One region of the Paenibacillus borealis genome, then DNA from elsewhere that is predicted to be linked to it. Evidence: predicted binding sites of a transcription regulator. Region 1 holds the regulator's gene; the other holds the start of a gene.
The links. The regulator LexA, encoded in region 1, represses DNA repair genes until DNA is damaged. The targets are predictions, from matches to a motif close to CGAACATATGTTCG.
Positions count from the first base shown of each region.

Region 2: PBOR_RS01085 (putative DNA modification/repair radical SAM protein) is a predicted target of LexA. The motif match lies at 3,272-3,285, and genes of this name have one in related genera.

Region 1 covers NZ_CP009285.1:4,675,400-4,682,941, reverse strand. Annotated here, with positions in the region: gene PBOR_RS38610 (DNA-directed RNA polymerase subunit alpha C-terminal domain-containing protein) at 91-348, opposite strand; gene PBOR_RS19565 (hypothetical protein) at 944-1,207, shown strand; gene PBOR_RS19560 (hypothetical protein) at 1,223-1,582, shown strand; gene PBOR_RS19555 (hypothetical protein) at 1,687-1,911, shown strand; gene PBOR_RS19550 (hypothetical protein) at 1,964-2,149, shown strand; gene PBOR_RS19545 (hypothetical protein) at 2,230-2,451, shown strand; gene PBOR_RS19540 (hypothetical protein) at 2,632-3,189, shown strand; gene PBOR_RS19535 (L,D-transpeptidase) at 3,308-3,646, opposite strand; gene lexA (transcriptional repressor LexA) at 3,844-4,470, opposite strand; gene PBOR_RS19525 (LysM peptidoglycan-binding domain-containing protein) at 4,751-5,080, shown strand; gene PBOR_RS19520 (DUF896 domain-containing protein) at 5,191-5,400, shown strand; gene PBOR_RS19515 (hypothetical protein) at 5,448-5,975, shown strand; gene PBOR_RS19510 (HAD family hydrolase) at 6,010-6,795, shown strand; gene PBOR_RS19505 (FixH family protein) at 7,024-7,446, shown strand.
Region 2 covers NZ_CP009285.1:221,530-229,071, reverse strand. Annotated here, with positions in the region: gene PBOR_RS01095 (glycoside hydrolase family 3 C-terminal domain-containing protein) at 1-2,322, opposite strand, end outside; gene PBOR_RS01090 (hypothetical protein) at 2,941-3,132, opposite strand; gene PBOR_RS01085 (putative DNA modification/repair radical SAM protein) at 3,329-4,642, shown strand; gene PBOR_RS01080 (TIGR03915 family putative DNA repair protein) at 4,609-5,505, shown strand; gene PBOR_RS01075 (hypothetical protein) at 5,541-5,960, opposite strand; gene PBOR_RS01070 (phosphoketolase family protein) at 6,228-7,542, opposite strand, start outside.

The sequences.
Region 1 (7,542 bases):
TTCTTCATATGCCAAGGGATGTGGGTGGATTCCGCTAATGCCAAGCGTTTCTTGCAGCCCAATAAAAAAAGAACCTTTATATAAAGGTCCTTAGCGGGTAATCTCAGACAATTGATTGGTATAGGCCTCTAACAACTCAACAACAATTATTTGCCCCGTGACGCCAAAATTCCTTAAGCAACGCAATTCAGCCAATGAAGCTTTCATCAAATCACCAATGGTGATGTAATTGCTCTCATATAACGAATTAAGAATACGGGAAATGCTTTTAGGGTTTCTGGTCGATCTCTGTCTTAAAGTGTGAATAGGTCGTGAGTATAATCTGCGGTCAATATCAATGTAAGACATGAGGGGAAGCGTATCTCTTGTGGTCAAACTCGTGATGTCTCCCTTCATATATCTGGTAATTATTATAAATAAATGAGAGAAAATATCAATCTATTTATTGCGAAATACATATATTTTTCACAAAATCTTAATTCGGTTAAACACCTGTACGCATGAAATCAACTTCAGTTATGTCTTGATATTTTTGTGCAGGTATGATAGTGTCGGCTGGTCATATCTTTTACATAATGTACCATATCCTATATACTGTATCTAATAGACGTTACTTGGACCTTCTGCAGGTGCTTGGTTGGACTTACAGTAAGAATAGGGAGGGTTAAAGTGAAAAGCGTATTAAGAGGGCTTGGGATTGTATTTGCTGTTATAACGGTTATTCTGGGCGTGGCTTTACTCGTTAAGGAATATACGCTGCGGAGCAAGCTAGTCACACATGGTTAATGGTAACGGTGAGCGGGACGTTAATCTTAATGGCGGATACTATTATCTGAAGGATAAGAACAGGTAAGTGAGTGTAGCGGCAGCTACTGAGTGGTGATCCTGGTCGTTGCGGTGCCGGTATTTCCTTTTTAATAAATAAGATACATAGGAGTATGAAATGAGAAATAAATATGTATCCATAATTGCGATTATGCTGTTCTTCACGCTGATTTGTTCGCAGGCTGGAGCTACAGAAGGGACTGTTATGTCTACCGAAACCAAAGAACGGATTATAGAGCAATATGGGCTGGATTCGCCGGTAACAGGTAGTCCGGAATGGAGCGGAATGGATGTGGGGATAAGCAGTCCGATTGATGTATTTGTTATGCTCTGCCGGTTTATTGTGAGTCCGTTAGTATTCACGATTCAAGAAATATTATAGCTGGAGGGAATAGGGATGAACCCGCGATATGATACACCGCAGCCTGAACGCAGAGTCCGCAAGAAAACAGCAGCAAAACTGTCTTTTGTACTAATAGTAATACTGGTCTTGCTAGCAGTTCTGAATCCGGGCAAAGAGGACTTTGGGGAATATGCTGTGAACAATCTGGAGGGAACGCTGGGTATAGAGCTTGCCAGTGGAATTACTGATCTGGTGGCACAACCGCTGGTGGAGTCATTTACTATTAGAAAAAATTACATTCTGTTCTCTACATTCAGCATACCTGATATTCAAGACGGCAAGACATTTATCGGTGATGTTAAGGCAAAGCGCAAATACCTCGGGCTGTTTAAAATCGTTTTCATCAAGCTCTAAGCTCTAAATAGGGATTACATATTGTTCCAGAACCCGGTATAATTGAATTGATTTGTATGCTCCATGAATCCTTATCATTCTTGCGTGTGCACTAAGGAGGAAAGATGTTGAATACTGCGTATAAAGTTCTTTCAAGTGATGCTGATATATTCGCGGCTGCGCTTGCCCAGGTGAAGGTCTATGTTGTTCAGTTGGTTGAGGGTAAGCCGCATGTGATTGCTGATTACGCCGGACCTGTACAGAAATGGACACCGGAGTATGTATTGCTGGCCGGAATGACCTACAGACGTGACGAATTTGAGTTCCGGGTACGTCTGCCCAAGAAGTAAAAGCAGGTAAACGCTTCCGGGTAACGAATTAGTAGTTGAGGAGGTGGTCGCAGTGAGTAAAGTTATTTTTGAGCTTCAGTATGTGAATGGGCAAATTGAAGAACTGGAATCTGTGTTTGAATCGGCGGCAGAAGCTAGAACCTATCTGACATCCGGTGGCTTAACTGGCTGGATTCCGGCGGGAGGCAAGTTTATTAATCCTGTAAATATTATCTCCATCAAGGTCAAAGAAAGCTAGTTATAATATTACTGCCAAATCACACAGTCTCCGAAGCAAATCCTTGCATTTCTTATACTATAAAACGTAAAAGAGGTGTAATGATGACGCAAAGAGAACGAAACAGAATCCGCAGAGCCATTAATGCCCTGCTCACACAAAGAGCAATTCTGCTGGAGAGACTTGAAGAAATCAATGAGAATCTGCGCAGAATTCCAAGCGGCACGCGTGCCAGAAGAGAACTGCTGGCTGCCAGAGCATCTATCCGTGAAGCGATTCGTTTAAACACTATTGCTATCCGGTTGTTACGCAGCGTGTTGTAGTCAGTCAGAGGATATGTATCCAGTCAAAGACATCCTTCCGGGATGTCTTTTTGCTTGTGATTGAGACTGTGAAAGGGGCGGAGTATAATTAAATGATGTAATGTATGCGATTACGGAAATACATATCAGGATAACATGATGAACAAGCTGCATAAGAGCTTGATTAGGAAGGTGAGAAGAATGGACGATCAATTACGCCAGCGTCTGGGATTACCGGAATTACACTATAATGAACCGCTGATTGATGGAGAAGCTGAGATCGCGGCAGGGACACCTGACTTGGAGGCAGCCGGTACGACCGTGCTGAATGTCTCCAGAGAAGATGTGGAGAAGGGACGGCTGGAGAACTATCTGCGTGAGTTCAAGAAATATGAGAAAAAGAAGCTGCAGGGCAAAATTACAATCATTTTCAATGGCTATGAGCAGGATCGCAGGGAGGTCTATCAGGTACGGGAGATTACGAATTGGGTTGACCGGCTGCTGAAAAACGTTCCCCATCTGTTCTATTTCCTCAGCAGGGACAATTACGCCATGCGGATTGCATTCTTTTGTCTGTCTGAGGTGGTGGGACGCTCCGGGATGGAAGTCTCCATCACCAAAGAGCAGGGACGCAGGCTAATCGAGAAAGTAACCAAGAGCGCAGTAGTCTATGCCAAAAAAAGCAAAGACTCATTTTCGGAGCAGTGGAGTCTGGCTGAAAGTATTCTGGAAGAGCTTGGCTACGAACAAACTGTTTAATAGGTTATCCAGAAGAACTCCTTTGGCGAATTTTGGCCAAAGGGGTTCTTCTGTTCCGCGTGGACATACAGGCAGGCGCAGCATGTTTTGCGGAACCGGCGGGTGTACACTAGGGCGGCTACTCCCTAATGGTCACACGGGTACCAATGGGGAGAATTGCAGCCAAAGCGACCACGTCCTGGTTATACATGCGGATACAGCCGTGGGAGACCATGTGGCCAATAGAGGAAGGGTCATTGGTTCCGTGAATCCCGTAATGCGGCTTGGACAGACCCATCCAGAAAGCTCCGAACGGTCCACCCGGGTTGGGCTGCTTATTAATGATCGTATATTCTCCTATGGGCGAAACGGTCAGCATCCTGCCGATGCCGACAGGGAATCCTCTGGTTACGGTGTCATTATCGAGCAGGTAAAGCATACGCTGTGAGAGGTCGACAATAATTCGATAATTGGGCATGGGGATCAGCACTCCTTTGTAATCAGGATATGTGCGGATGGCTGAAGCGGTTCGGGAGAAAAAATGCCGAAAAACCAACACGGGAACGAATGTTTGCATGTTGGTTTTTTGGCATTTTTCGCATTTTCAACAGGATAAAACCAGGAAAAAGGCTGCTTCGCTTCATGCGGAGCAGCCTAATTATGAAGGAGAAAGGATTAATGGATATCGCGGAATAATCCGATGACTCTGCCCAAAATAGTAACGCGGTTAAGGCGGAGAGGCTCATAAGCCGGGTTCTCCGGTTGCAGCCTGATATGATCACGTTCTTTGTAAAAGGTCTTAACGGTTGCTTCATCTTCTTCGGTCATCGCAACAACGATGTCACCATTGTCGGCAGTTTGCTGTTGACGGACGATGACGTAATCGCCATTCATGATACCGGCATCAACCATGCTGTCGCCGAGTACAGAAAGCATGAATACCTTGTTATCCCCTACGTAATGAGTAGGTAGCGGGAAGTAATCCTCGATATTCTCTGTAGCAGTAATGGGAACACCAGCAGTAACCTTACCAATTACAGGGATACGGGTAACCGTCTGGACGAATTGATGTACATTCTCTGAATCTTCCTGACCGAGCAATTCAATCGCACGCGGTTTCGTAGGATCGCGCCGGATCAGGCCCTTCTTCTCAAGCCGGTCCAGATGACCGTGCACTGTAGAACTGGAGGCCAGGCCAACAGCTTCGCCGATTTCCCGAACAGACGGAGGATAACCCTTGCTGCGGACTTCGTTACGTATAAATTCCAGGATCGCCAGCTGGCGACTCGAAATCTTTGACATCGGAATCAACCCCATATACTATGTTTGGGAAAATTATAACATAGAACTGCCGTTCGTACAAACATAAGTTCTAAAATGAGGAAATTGCAGGCCAGATAATTAAGGGAACAGTTGTTCGAAAAAACTATTGATCAAAACACATGTTCGTGTTATATTATTTTCGAAAGTAAGAACAAGTGTTTGGAGGTCGATATTAATGTTAAAATACAGCACATACAACAGTATCTACAACGAGGATGTCAAGGTGTCCGCTCCCGGTAATCCATTACCCCATATTCTAATGAGAAAGTTCAAAGATAAGACTCTTCATCTGCTGTCTGCACTCACAACCTTATTCCGCCAGATCAGCTTCATTAAGATTACTCTGGTTCTGTTGCTTATGATTTCCGGATTTACAATAGTGGGGAATGTGTTCGCCGGTTCTGTCTCTTTAATGAAGCCGGAGAAGCGGATCGTGGTTGAACACGGAGACACCTTGTGGAGCATTGCGCTGAAGAATAAACCGGATGATATGAAGACTGCTGTATATATAGAAGGAATTAAGAAGGCAAATGGTCTGAAGGACAGTGGAATTAAGTCCGGAGATATACTGTCCGTGCCGGTATATTAAGTGAAAGAAGCATAGTGGTGTTCGACTCGGAGAGCTTTCAGGGGGTAGACCTTGACAAGCTCTTTTTCTCATGGCAAAGTTAGAATGAATTTATAGGGGAGGGGAAAGTATTGAATATTGACGAATTGGTCGCACGCATCAATGATTTGGCACGCAAACATAAGAACGGCGGCCTGAATGAGGAAGAATTGGCAGAACGTGCCAAGCTTCGCGAGATTTATCTGGGCAACATCCGCAGCAACTTCCGGGCCCAGCTTGATACCATTGAAATTGTGGATAATCCGGAGCATGAAGAAGGCAACAACGGACGTAAAGCTTAGTCTGCAGCCTTTTCATAGATAATACAGGATGACTAGGGGGAACTAACATGGCCCGTTCTTGGGAAAGAATGGTTCAACGCAACACCAAGCAAGTTAATCAGCAAAGAAAGAAGCAGGGGAAAGAGACGATTTACGGGGCAAGCTCCAAAGCTGCTGCAAAGAGCGTCGATATTTTTAAAGGCCGGAATATTGTATTCCCAGTAGTGTTATTACTGCTTGGTATTATGTTCTGGGTAGTCGGTTCCATTGATGATGCTAAAGGAAGCGGGATTCTGGCCAACTGGCTGGGGGTTGTACTGTACTTCCTGCTTGCCGCGCTGTTATTCTTCCGCCGTCCGTTCCTTAAGGTTGAGCGTGCCCGCCTGTCTACTATTAAATACAACCGTGAACGCTTTCTGCCTGCGGCGGAAATCGAGAAGATTACCTTGTCGCGCAGCGTGGTCACCATTAAGTATAAAGGCAAGCGCAAGCAGTGGATTTTCTCCAAGCTGATTAACCGTTATGACACTGCTGCTATGGCTGAACGCCTGGAGCAATTCGGCAAGAACAACAACATTGAAGTAGTGCACGAATAGTAAGATAGACCAGCATAGGGAGTGGGAGAACGAAATGCCGATTACCGCCGTACTATTTGACCTTGACGATACACTGCTATGGGATGATCGAAGTGTGGAAGAAGCATTCCGCTACGCCTCTGAGGCTGCAGGGGATTCCGTTGATCCGCAAGAGCTTGAGCAGGCGGTGCGCAGAGAAGCACGTGCGCTGTATGAGTCTTACGAGACATTTCCGTTCACGAAGCTGATCGGGATCAATCCATTTGAGGCACTATGGGCCAATTTTACTGCTGGAGAACAGCCGGAATTCCGGCAGCTGGAGCAACTGGCTCCGGCCTACCGCATCGAATCCTGGCGCCGCGGGCTGGCTTCCCTAGGAGTGGAAGACGAAGCGCTGGCGGCACGCCTTGCTGACAAATTCGCCGCTGAGCGCCGCAGCCGTCCCTATATATACGAAGAGACGCTTCAGGTGCTGGATGAGCTGCGCGGCAAGGTGAAGCTGCTGCTTCTGACGAATGGCTGTCCGGCACTCCAGCAGGAGAAGCTTGATGGTGTACCTGAGCTTATTCCGTATTTTGACCATATTGTCATTTCCGGAAGCTTCGGCAAAGGGAAACCGGACAAGACTATCTTCGAGCATGCGCTCGGACTGCTGGATATTGCGCCTGAGCAGGGGATCATGGTCGGAGATAAGCTTACAACTGATATTCTCGGAGGACTGACTGCGGGTCTAACGACGGTCTGGATCAACCGGACTGGCAAGACCTCTGACCCGGACATTACTCCGGATCATCAGATCAGCCATCTTTCGGAGCTTCTGCCATTGGTGCACTCCCTATAACGGAATTAGATGAAGCCGGTATCCTCTCGCAGGGTATTGGCTTTTTTGATATATCCACATTGATAGGGACGAATGTAGTTCATGTATATGACTATTCTCATGAAATAGGGCGGTTAACGAAGCTTATTTCCGACAAGTTGAATAAAATGTGTATAATAAGAAAGAAAGCGATCTGACTTTCGTTGTCAGCGTTAAGATGAATCTATCGAAGAACCGGGAGGGCTCCAGATGATTAAGCCAAGATTGCGCAGAGGTCTCATTTGCATGGTTATGGGTATAACGCTTGCCGGCTGTTCAGGGAATAATGAAGAGGATATGCATATGCATGCAGCTGCTGATTCCTCAATGGTACCAATCAAGGTGGAGTTAAGCTGGAGCCCGGAAGAAATATCGGTTAACGACAAGGTTACTTTTAAAGCTGTCGTTAGTCAGGACGGCGAAGTTGTAGAGGATGCCAAAGAAGTAATTTTCGAAATTGCAGATAATGCAGAGCCCGGCAAGAGCACTCAGCTGCAAGGGGCCAGTGACGGAGAGGGAGCTTATGTAAGTGAACGTACATTTGAGCAAGCCGGCAGCTATACGGTCACTTCCCATGTTACTGCCCGGACGCAGCACTCCATGCCGTCTAAAGAACTCACGGTGCAGCCATAGTGAGTTGATGAGCCGTAGCTAAACAATCAATACTAATAATGCAGGGTGGAAAGGAAGGCTTTCCGAATTCCCTTTATTCTGCTAAACTTACTCTAA
Region 2 (7,542 bases), 3.7 Mb from region 1:
TGATTCAAGCGTATTGTCATCATAGGCGTTGACTTCCGCACCATAATTGGATACTACCATGTACAAATCGTTCTGTGCCCGGACCATCCAGTTCGTGTTCTTGCGGTCCGCAGTGCCTCCATTCACGACATCATTCATGATCGCCCACCAGTCGGTCATTACGATCCCCCGGAAGCCCCATTCACCGCGCAGCAGCGTGGTATTCAGGTCATAGTTGGAAGCCGCCCAGTGGCCGTTGACCGGATTGTAGGAGGTCATGATCGAATTCGCGCCGCCCTGCTTCACAGCGACTTCGAAGCCCTTCAGGTAAATCTCGCGCAGCGCGCGTTCAGATACCACGGCATCAACTTTGCTGCGGTGCTTCTCCTGGTTGTTGCAGGCGAAATGCTTCAGCGTGGCATTGGAGCCGCCCTTCATAATACCGCGCGTGCACGCGGCAGCGAAGATCCCGGAGATCAGCGGGTCTTCAGAGAAATATTCGAAGTTACGCCCGTTCAGTGGACTGCGGCGGATATTAAGACCCGGTCCCAGCAAAGCATCCACCTGGTTGCGCAATAATTCCTGGCCTTCCATGACATACAGCTCTTCAACCAGCTCTGCGTTCCAGGTAGCGGCAAGCAGGGTTCCAATCGACACCTGGGTCGCCTTCTGTCCGCTGTCCATCCGGATACCGGATGGGCCGTCTGCTGTAGCCGCAACCGGAATGCCGTAACTGAACAGGCTGTCGCTGACTCCGCCGAAGGCCGAAGCCGTACCCGGCGTAACCAGCGGACTGCTCATTCCTTCGCCTCTGACAATGGCCGCCAGATCCTGGTCGCTGAGCTGGGCAATGAACGTATTCATGCTGACTTTACCTTCATGAACATCTCTCAACGTATGGCCCTGATTACCGGTCTGTACCAGCGTCTCCGGAAGATTGCTTTCAATCCGCGCTGCCATATCTACCTTGCGTACCGGCACCTCAGCAGAGATCAGTTCATAAGAACCGTCTTCCTTCCGGGCCCCCGGTTTCATTCTCTTGAAGCTTTCGGTCGGCGCCATCGCCTCTTGCAGCTGCTCTACAACCTTAAGCTCATCCAGAACATAACCAGCTTGTCCATCAACGTTAACTTCCGTCACGGCTTTAACACTGGTTCCCACATAGAAACGGTAGGTTCCAGCTTCCAGTACATAAGCGGAAGGGTGCCCTGTCATTCCGGCGTCATCATACGAAGCCAGAGAATGGAGCGGGAAGCTTACCGTAAGGTGTTGAGACTCTCCCGGCTCAAGCAGCTTGGCCTTCCCGAATGCCGCCAGCGCTTTGGCCGGTTTACCCAGCTGTCCCTGCGGCGCTTCATAATACACCTGCACCACTTCTTTGCCGGAGTAGGTATCCCCTGTATTGGTTACAGTTACGCCGATCTGAATGTGTGCCTCACCCGCCAGGTCCACCAGCTTTGCTTCCTCCGGCTCCAGCTTGAAGGTGGTGTAGGAGATGCCATAGCCGAATTCATACTGAACCTTATCCGGACAGAAGGTCTCGAAATAACGGTATCCTACATAGATATCTTCCTCATACAAGTTCTTGAACTCATTGCCGTAGTTGCTTGTGGACGGGTAATCCTCAATGGAATACGCGATCGTATCCGTCAGTTTACCGCTTGGCGTCACCTCTCCGGCCAGTACATCGGCAATTGCATTGCCGCCTTCCATTCCGCCATGCCAGGAATAGATCACCGCAGAAATAGGATGTACATAGCCGGCATCGTTAACCCAGCTCATATCCATAATATTCGAGACATTAAGCACAACAATAGTTTGTTCAAAATGAGCCGTAACCTGCGTAAGCATAGCCTTCTCATCTTCCGTCAACCGGTAGCTTCCCGGTGCATCGGCATTGTCCTGATCCTCACCGGCGGTACGTCCAATCACTACAACAGCCTTGGCCGACTGGCTTCTCGCCTTCTTCACCAGCTCATCCGTAAGCGGCATTTCCTTCTGGTTCCACGGCTCAGCCGCCCATACTTTTCCGCCGTCATCAAACGGGTTAAGTCCGATCCATTCCTCGTATGCTGCTGCCAGTTCTTCATTAACGCTGATGTTCTTCTTGCTGCGCAGACCTTCCAGCAGGTTGGTAGTATATGCAACATGAACACTTCCGCCCGATCCTGTACCGCTGCGGTAGTAATTCACTTGGATTCTGCCAAAAATGGCAACGCTCTCGCCGTTTCCAAGCGGAAGCACCTGCCCCTCATTCTTAAGCAACACCGCGCCTTCTGCGGCTACTACCCGGCTAAATTCTGCAAAACCCTCTAGCGGCACTCCGATATTCTGTGTACTCAATTGGTTTCCTCCTGTTTGTTCATTTCCCAACGTGTATTGATTCTATAGATAGCCTTCTCCCTTACGGGATTCACGATATCTTGAACCTTTGTTGTTATTTATATAGCATATCCTTCTAAGAATAAAAGCTACAGCCCTAATATACAAGCTCTGCAGCTTAAAAAGCAAAACCGGGCAGCCGCTATCTCTCGCCCGGAACCCCTCTAAAGAACAAAATCGCCCGGAGGGCGAATCAGCACCTTACTAAATTAGATTAGTTCCTCGATCACCGTTGCCGGCTAAATTCCCCATTGTAATTAGTAGTGGCATTCAATGGCGGTCAAGGGGTATCGTATCATCCAGTTGATCTATTTGCAGCCTATTAAGTGCTGATTTTCCAACTGTTGCTTGGCAAAGGCTCCTACGTTCATTAGCAAGTGGAGAAAATTCATCTATTTCTGGCCGCCGGCGCAGCCGCCCCCTCCAATGCTGTTTCGAGCTTTTTAGCTGCTTCTTTGGATTTAACTATACTTTGGGGAAATGTTAATTTCCCAAAACATAAAATAAGACACCTGTGCGGGTGTCTTCAAATGTCTCACTTATGATTCGTTTCACCCGGGGAACTTACGGACCTTCTATTTATTTGCGGCGGCGGCTCTTCATCATACGGTTATACATCACAAGCGCAGCAGCGACCATACCCAGCATGGCAACACTGCTTGCCGACTCCGGCGACATCCCAAACATAAGGCAAATACTTGAGACCAAGGTTCTCGTAAGCAGCGCAACCGCAATCAGCATAATCGGCCGCCAAATGTTGTATCCTCTCATTTCCAGCAACACTCCTAACCCAATTTTCAGAAACAGTACAGTTCTAAATGCTATGAACCATTAAAAACTATTATAGCATACTAAGGAATGCGCATACATTTCGGCCCGGGTAACTGGCATATAATGCAACGCTTTGACAAGAACACATGTTCGGTATATACTTTCCTCTATGAGGGGGATTGCGACCGTGGATGTTATGGAGAAGCTTGAGATTCTGACCGCTTCAGCGAAATATGATGTGGCCTGCACTTCAAGCGGTTCAGACCGCAAAGGCCAGGCCGGAAGTTTAGGCAGTACTGCTGCAATGGGTATCTGCCACAGCTTTGCGGCGGACGGCCGCTGTATTTCACTGCTGAAGGTGCTTATGACCAACGCCTGTGTCTATGATTGTGCCTATTGTGTCAACCGCAAATCCAATCCCGTCCGCCGGGCCGCTTTTACTCCCGAAGAGATCGCGGATCTTACCATGCAGTTCTACCGCCGCAATTACATAGAAGGGCTGTTCCTCAGCTCAGGGATTATGCGTAATCCGGATTATACAACCGAGCAACTGATATCGGCGCTGGAGCTGCTGCGGAATGTGTATCATTTCAACGGCTATATTCATGTAAAAGCCATTCCCGGAGCCGACGATGTCCTCCTGTCCAGACTCGGACTGCTCGCTGACCGCATGAGCGTCAATATCGAGCTGCCCTCGCAGGAGAGCCTCGGGATACTCGCTCCTGATAAGAGCAAGATCTCCATCCTGAAGCCAATGGGGCTGATTAAAGATAAGATTAAGGAGAATAGCTCTGATATCGTCAAATATAACCATGCCCCCCGCTTCGCTCCCGCCGGCCAGAGTACGCAGATGATTATAGGCGCCTCGCCGGATACGGATTACCAGATTCTGAATTTGACGGAAGGCTTATACCGCAAATACAGCCTGAAGCGCGTATTCTATTCCGCCTATACTCCGGTAATTGAGGATTCGCTATTGCCCTCCCTCGATACCAAACCGCCACTCTTGCGGGAGCACCGGCTCTATCAGGCGGATTGGCTGCTGCGCTTCTACGGTTTTCAGGCCAATGAACTATTGGATGAAGCCGTGCCTAATTTCAATCCGCTGCTCGATCCCAAATGCAGCTGGGCCGTCAATCACCGGGAGCAGTTCCCGGTGGAGATCAACCGTGCGCCGTATGAAATGCTGCTGCGTGTTCCCGGCATCGGGGTAAGGAGTGCTCAGCGGATTGTGAAGGCAAGACGGGCGGCGACGCTGGATTTCCATGCGCTGAAGAAGCTTGGCGTCGTGCTCAAGCGGGCCCAATTCTTCATCACCTGCAAGGGCAAACCGCTGGAAGGGCTGAAAGTCAGTGAGCATACCCTGCTTCGTTCGCTGATGTCCGGGCAGCAGCTGGCTCCCTACCAGCCGGCCCAGGTTGAGCAGCTGACCTTGTTCGACGACCACTACGCAGCGGCCTTGCCGGCTGCAGGAGGATGGGCGGAATTCAAGAAAGGGGCGGAAGCCTGATGTTCAAGCCGTCCGCACTGGCCTATACCTATGATGGCAGCTTTGAGGGCCTGCTGTGCTGTGTATTTGAGAGTTATACCTGGAAGGAGATTCCGCTGGCCGTTCATTCGGAAGGTGAAGAGCAAGGCCTGCTGCTGGAATCGAAGTGGATAGAAACTGACAAGCATAAGGCGGAGAGAGTCCTTAAGTCCATTCCGCTCCGTATTTCTCCTGAAGCAGAGGAACTGGTCCGTCTGGGGTTCTGGTCAAACACACCGGAGAAGGAGCTGCTGCTGCTGAATTTCCTGTATCTCGGCTTCAAGCATGGCCGCAAGGTGATGAATATGCTGGCCGATGATACGGTGCACGCCTTACAGAAGGCGGTTCAGCAGCTTCGGCGGGAAGGTCATCTGTATCTGGGTTTTGTACGTTTCTCCGTATACGGTCCGGTCATGGCCGCGGTTATTGAACCCCAGGGATACATCCTTCCGGTCATTCAGGAGCATTTCTGCGACCGGTTCCAGGGCGAGAGCTTCATGATCTACGACCAGACTCATGAAGTAGCGCTGATTCATGAACCCGGACGGGAGGCTATCATTCCGTTAAGCGGCTGGACCCCGCCTGAGCCGGATGAAGCTGAGGAGGCTTACCGCCGCCTGTGGACAGGGTTCTATCACGCGATCGGAATCAAGGAGCGCCGCAACGAACGCCTGCGCTCCTCGCTGATGCCCAAGCGTTACTGGAAGCATATGGTTGAGATGAACGGCAGCAATGGCGTCCCTGCACTTGCTGCTGCGCAGCGCAAGAAGGCGTTACAGCAGGAGCCGCCGGAGAGCATCGGCTCGCTCCGGGCTTCACTCAGACAAACAAATACTCATACTTAATGGATAATCCCATTTTCCATTTCATTTGATCACCTTTACTGCTGCTGACAAAGGTTTGACGGGACTCCTTGTTCACTTGCATAACGGGGATGGACATCCGCACATTTCAGCTCCTCATCAGAGAATCTAATCCATACATAATCATCATACAGAACGCCATGCGTCTTTTTCACAATATCGGTAGGAACATATTCTTGCAGCCCCAAGGATTGCAGTATTTCATCGATGTGATGCCGGGTACGCGGTACACAGCGGGACTCGAAATAGTCCAGCACATCCCCAACGGAGACCTTAGCTTTACCCGGAAAAGGCAAAAAAACAGGCTCAACCTTATCATCTTGCCAGACTTCAACGGTTTGATTTATATAATCCAGTTTCACTTTGGCAATTACCCGGTCATGCTCTAACACCTCAAATTGAAGAGGAGGAGCTATGAACCTATTCAGTTTCTTCATCTGCAGCCTCCTGATTATCCAAAATATTAATAGCCTTGCTTTATACTAGTATAGTCTAAAAACCGCCGTAAATCCTTCATTCGTCAAAGGTTCCGATCGTTCGAGTCCAGCAGCTTTTTTTGACAAAGCGCTCTCTAACAGGCAGACCCGGCCGCTTCATATTATCCAGCACAAAAAGAGTGCCCCGCCGCCATTTTCATGACTACCCGGAGCACTCCCTCTTGAGAGCTTACTATAATTAATTCAATTTACACGTCTGAACGTTAATTAGTTCAAAGCCTTCCATACCCAGTTCTCAACCTCTGGAAGATCGATGCCTTCTTCACGGATGTACTGGTTATGTTTCTTCACCATAGCATCCATTTCATCAGCGATATTCTGATATTTGCCGGCATCCGGCAAGCTCAGCACAGCTTCCTTCGTGAGGTCGAAGCGGTCCATCTGGTTGAGTACACGCATATCGAACGGTGTAGTGATGTCGCCATTCTCGCGGTAGCCATGTACATGCAGGTTATGGTTGTGGCGGTCGAAGAACAGGTCTTTGATCAGGCCTTCATAGCCGTGGAAGGCGAAGATGACCGGTTTATCCTTTGTGAAAAATTGATCAAACTGCTCGTCAGATAAGCCGCGCGGATCGAGCTTCCGGCTTCTCAGCTTCAGCAGATCTACCACGTTAATGTAGCGGATTTTCAGTTCAGGCAGCTTCTCATGGAGGATTGAGATCGCAGCCAGGCTCTCCATAGTAGGTTCTGTACCCGACGAAGCAATAACCACATCCGGCTCTCCGCCCTTGTCGGTGCTTGCCCAGTCAATGATTTTGAGGCCTTTGTCCACCAGTTCCTGAGCTTCATCTGCCGAGAACCACTGCGGACGCGGGTGCTTGGAGGATACAATCAGGTTGATCTTCTGACGGTCATTCAGAATGGTGTCGAAGACAGCCAGTAAGGAGTTGGCATCCGCCGGCAGATACTCACGGATAAATTCCGGCTTCTTATCAGCCAGGTGACCCAGCAGACCCGGATCCTGGTGAGTGTAACCGTTATGGTCCTGCTGGAATACAGTTGATGTTGCAATAACGTTCAAGGATGGAATATCTGCGCGCCAAGTTTGATCAGTCGCCTTGCGCAGCCATTTGAAGTGCTGGGTAATCATCGAATCGACAACGCGCAGGAACGCTTCATAGCTGGCGAAGAATCCGTGACGGCCCGTCAGTACATAACCTTCCAGGAAGCCTTCCGCCTGATGCTCGGATAATTGGGAATCAATGACACGGCCGTAAGGAGCCAGGAATTCATCCTGCGGTTCCTGGATGGAATCCATCCATTGACGTTTCGTCACTTCAAACACAGGTCCCAGACGGTTAGACATCGTTTCATCCGGTCCGAAGATCCGGAAGTTGCGGTTCTCTTCGTTAAGCGTTACAACCTCTTTCAGGTACTTACCCAGTACGGCCATATCTTGCGCGATCACTTGACCCGGTACGGAATTATCCAGTGCATAGTTGCGGAAATTCGGCTTGTGCAAATCTTTGATCAGGTTACCGGCGTTCGTTACAGGATTCATGCCCATACGTCTGTTGCCA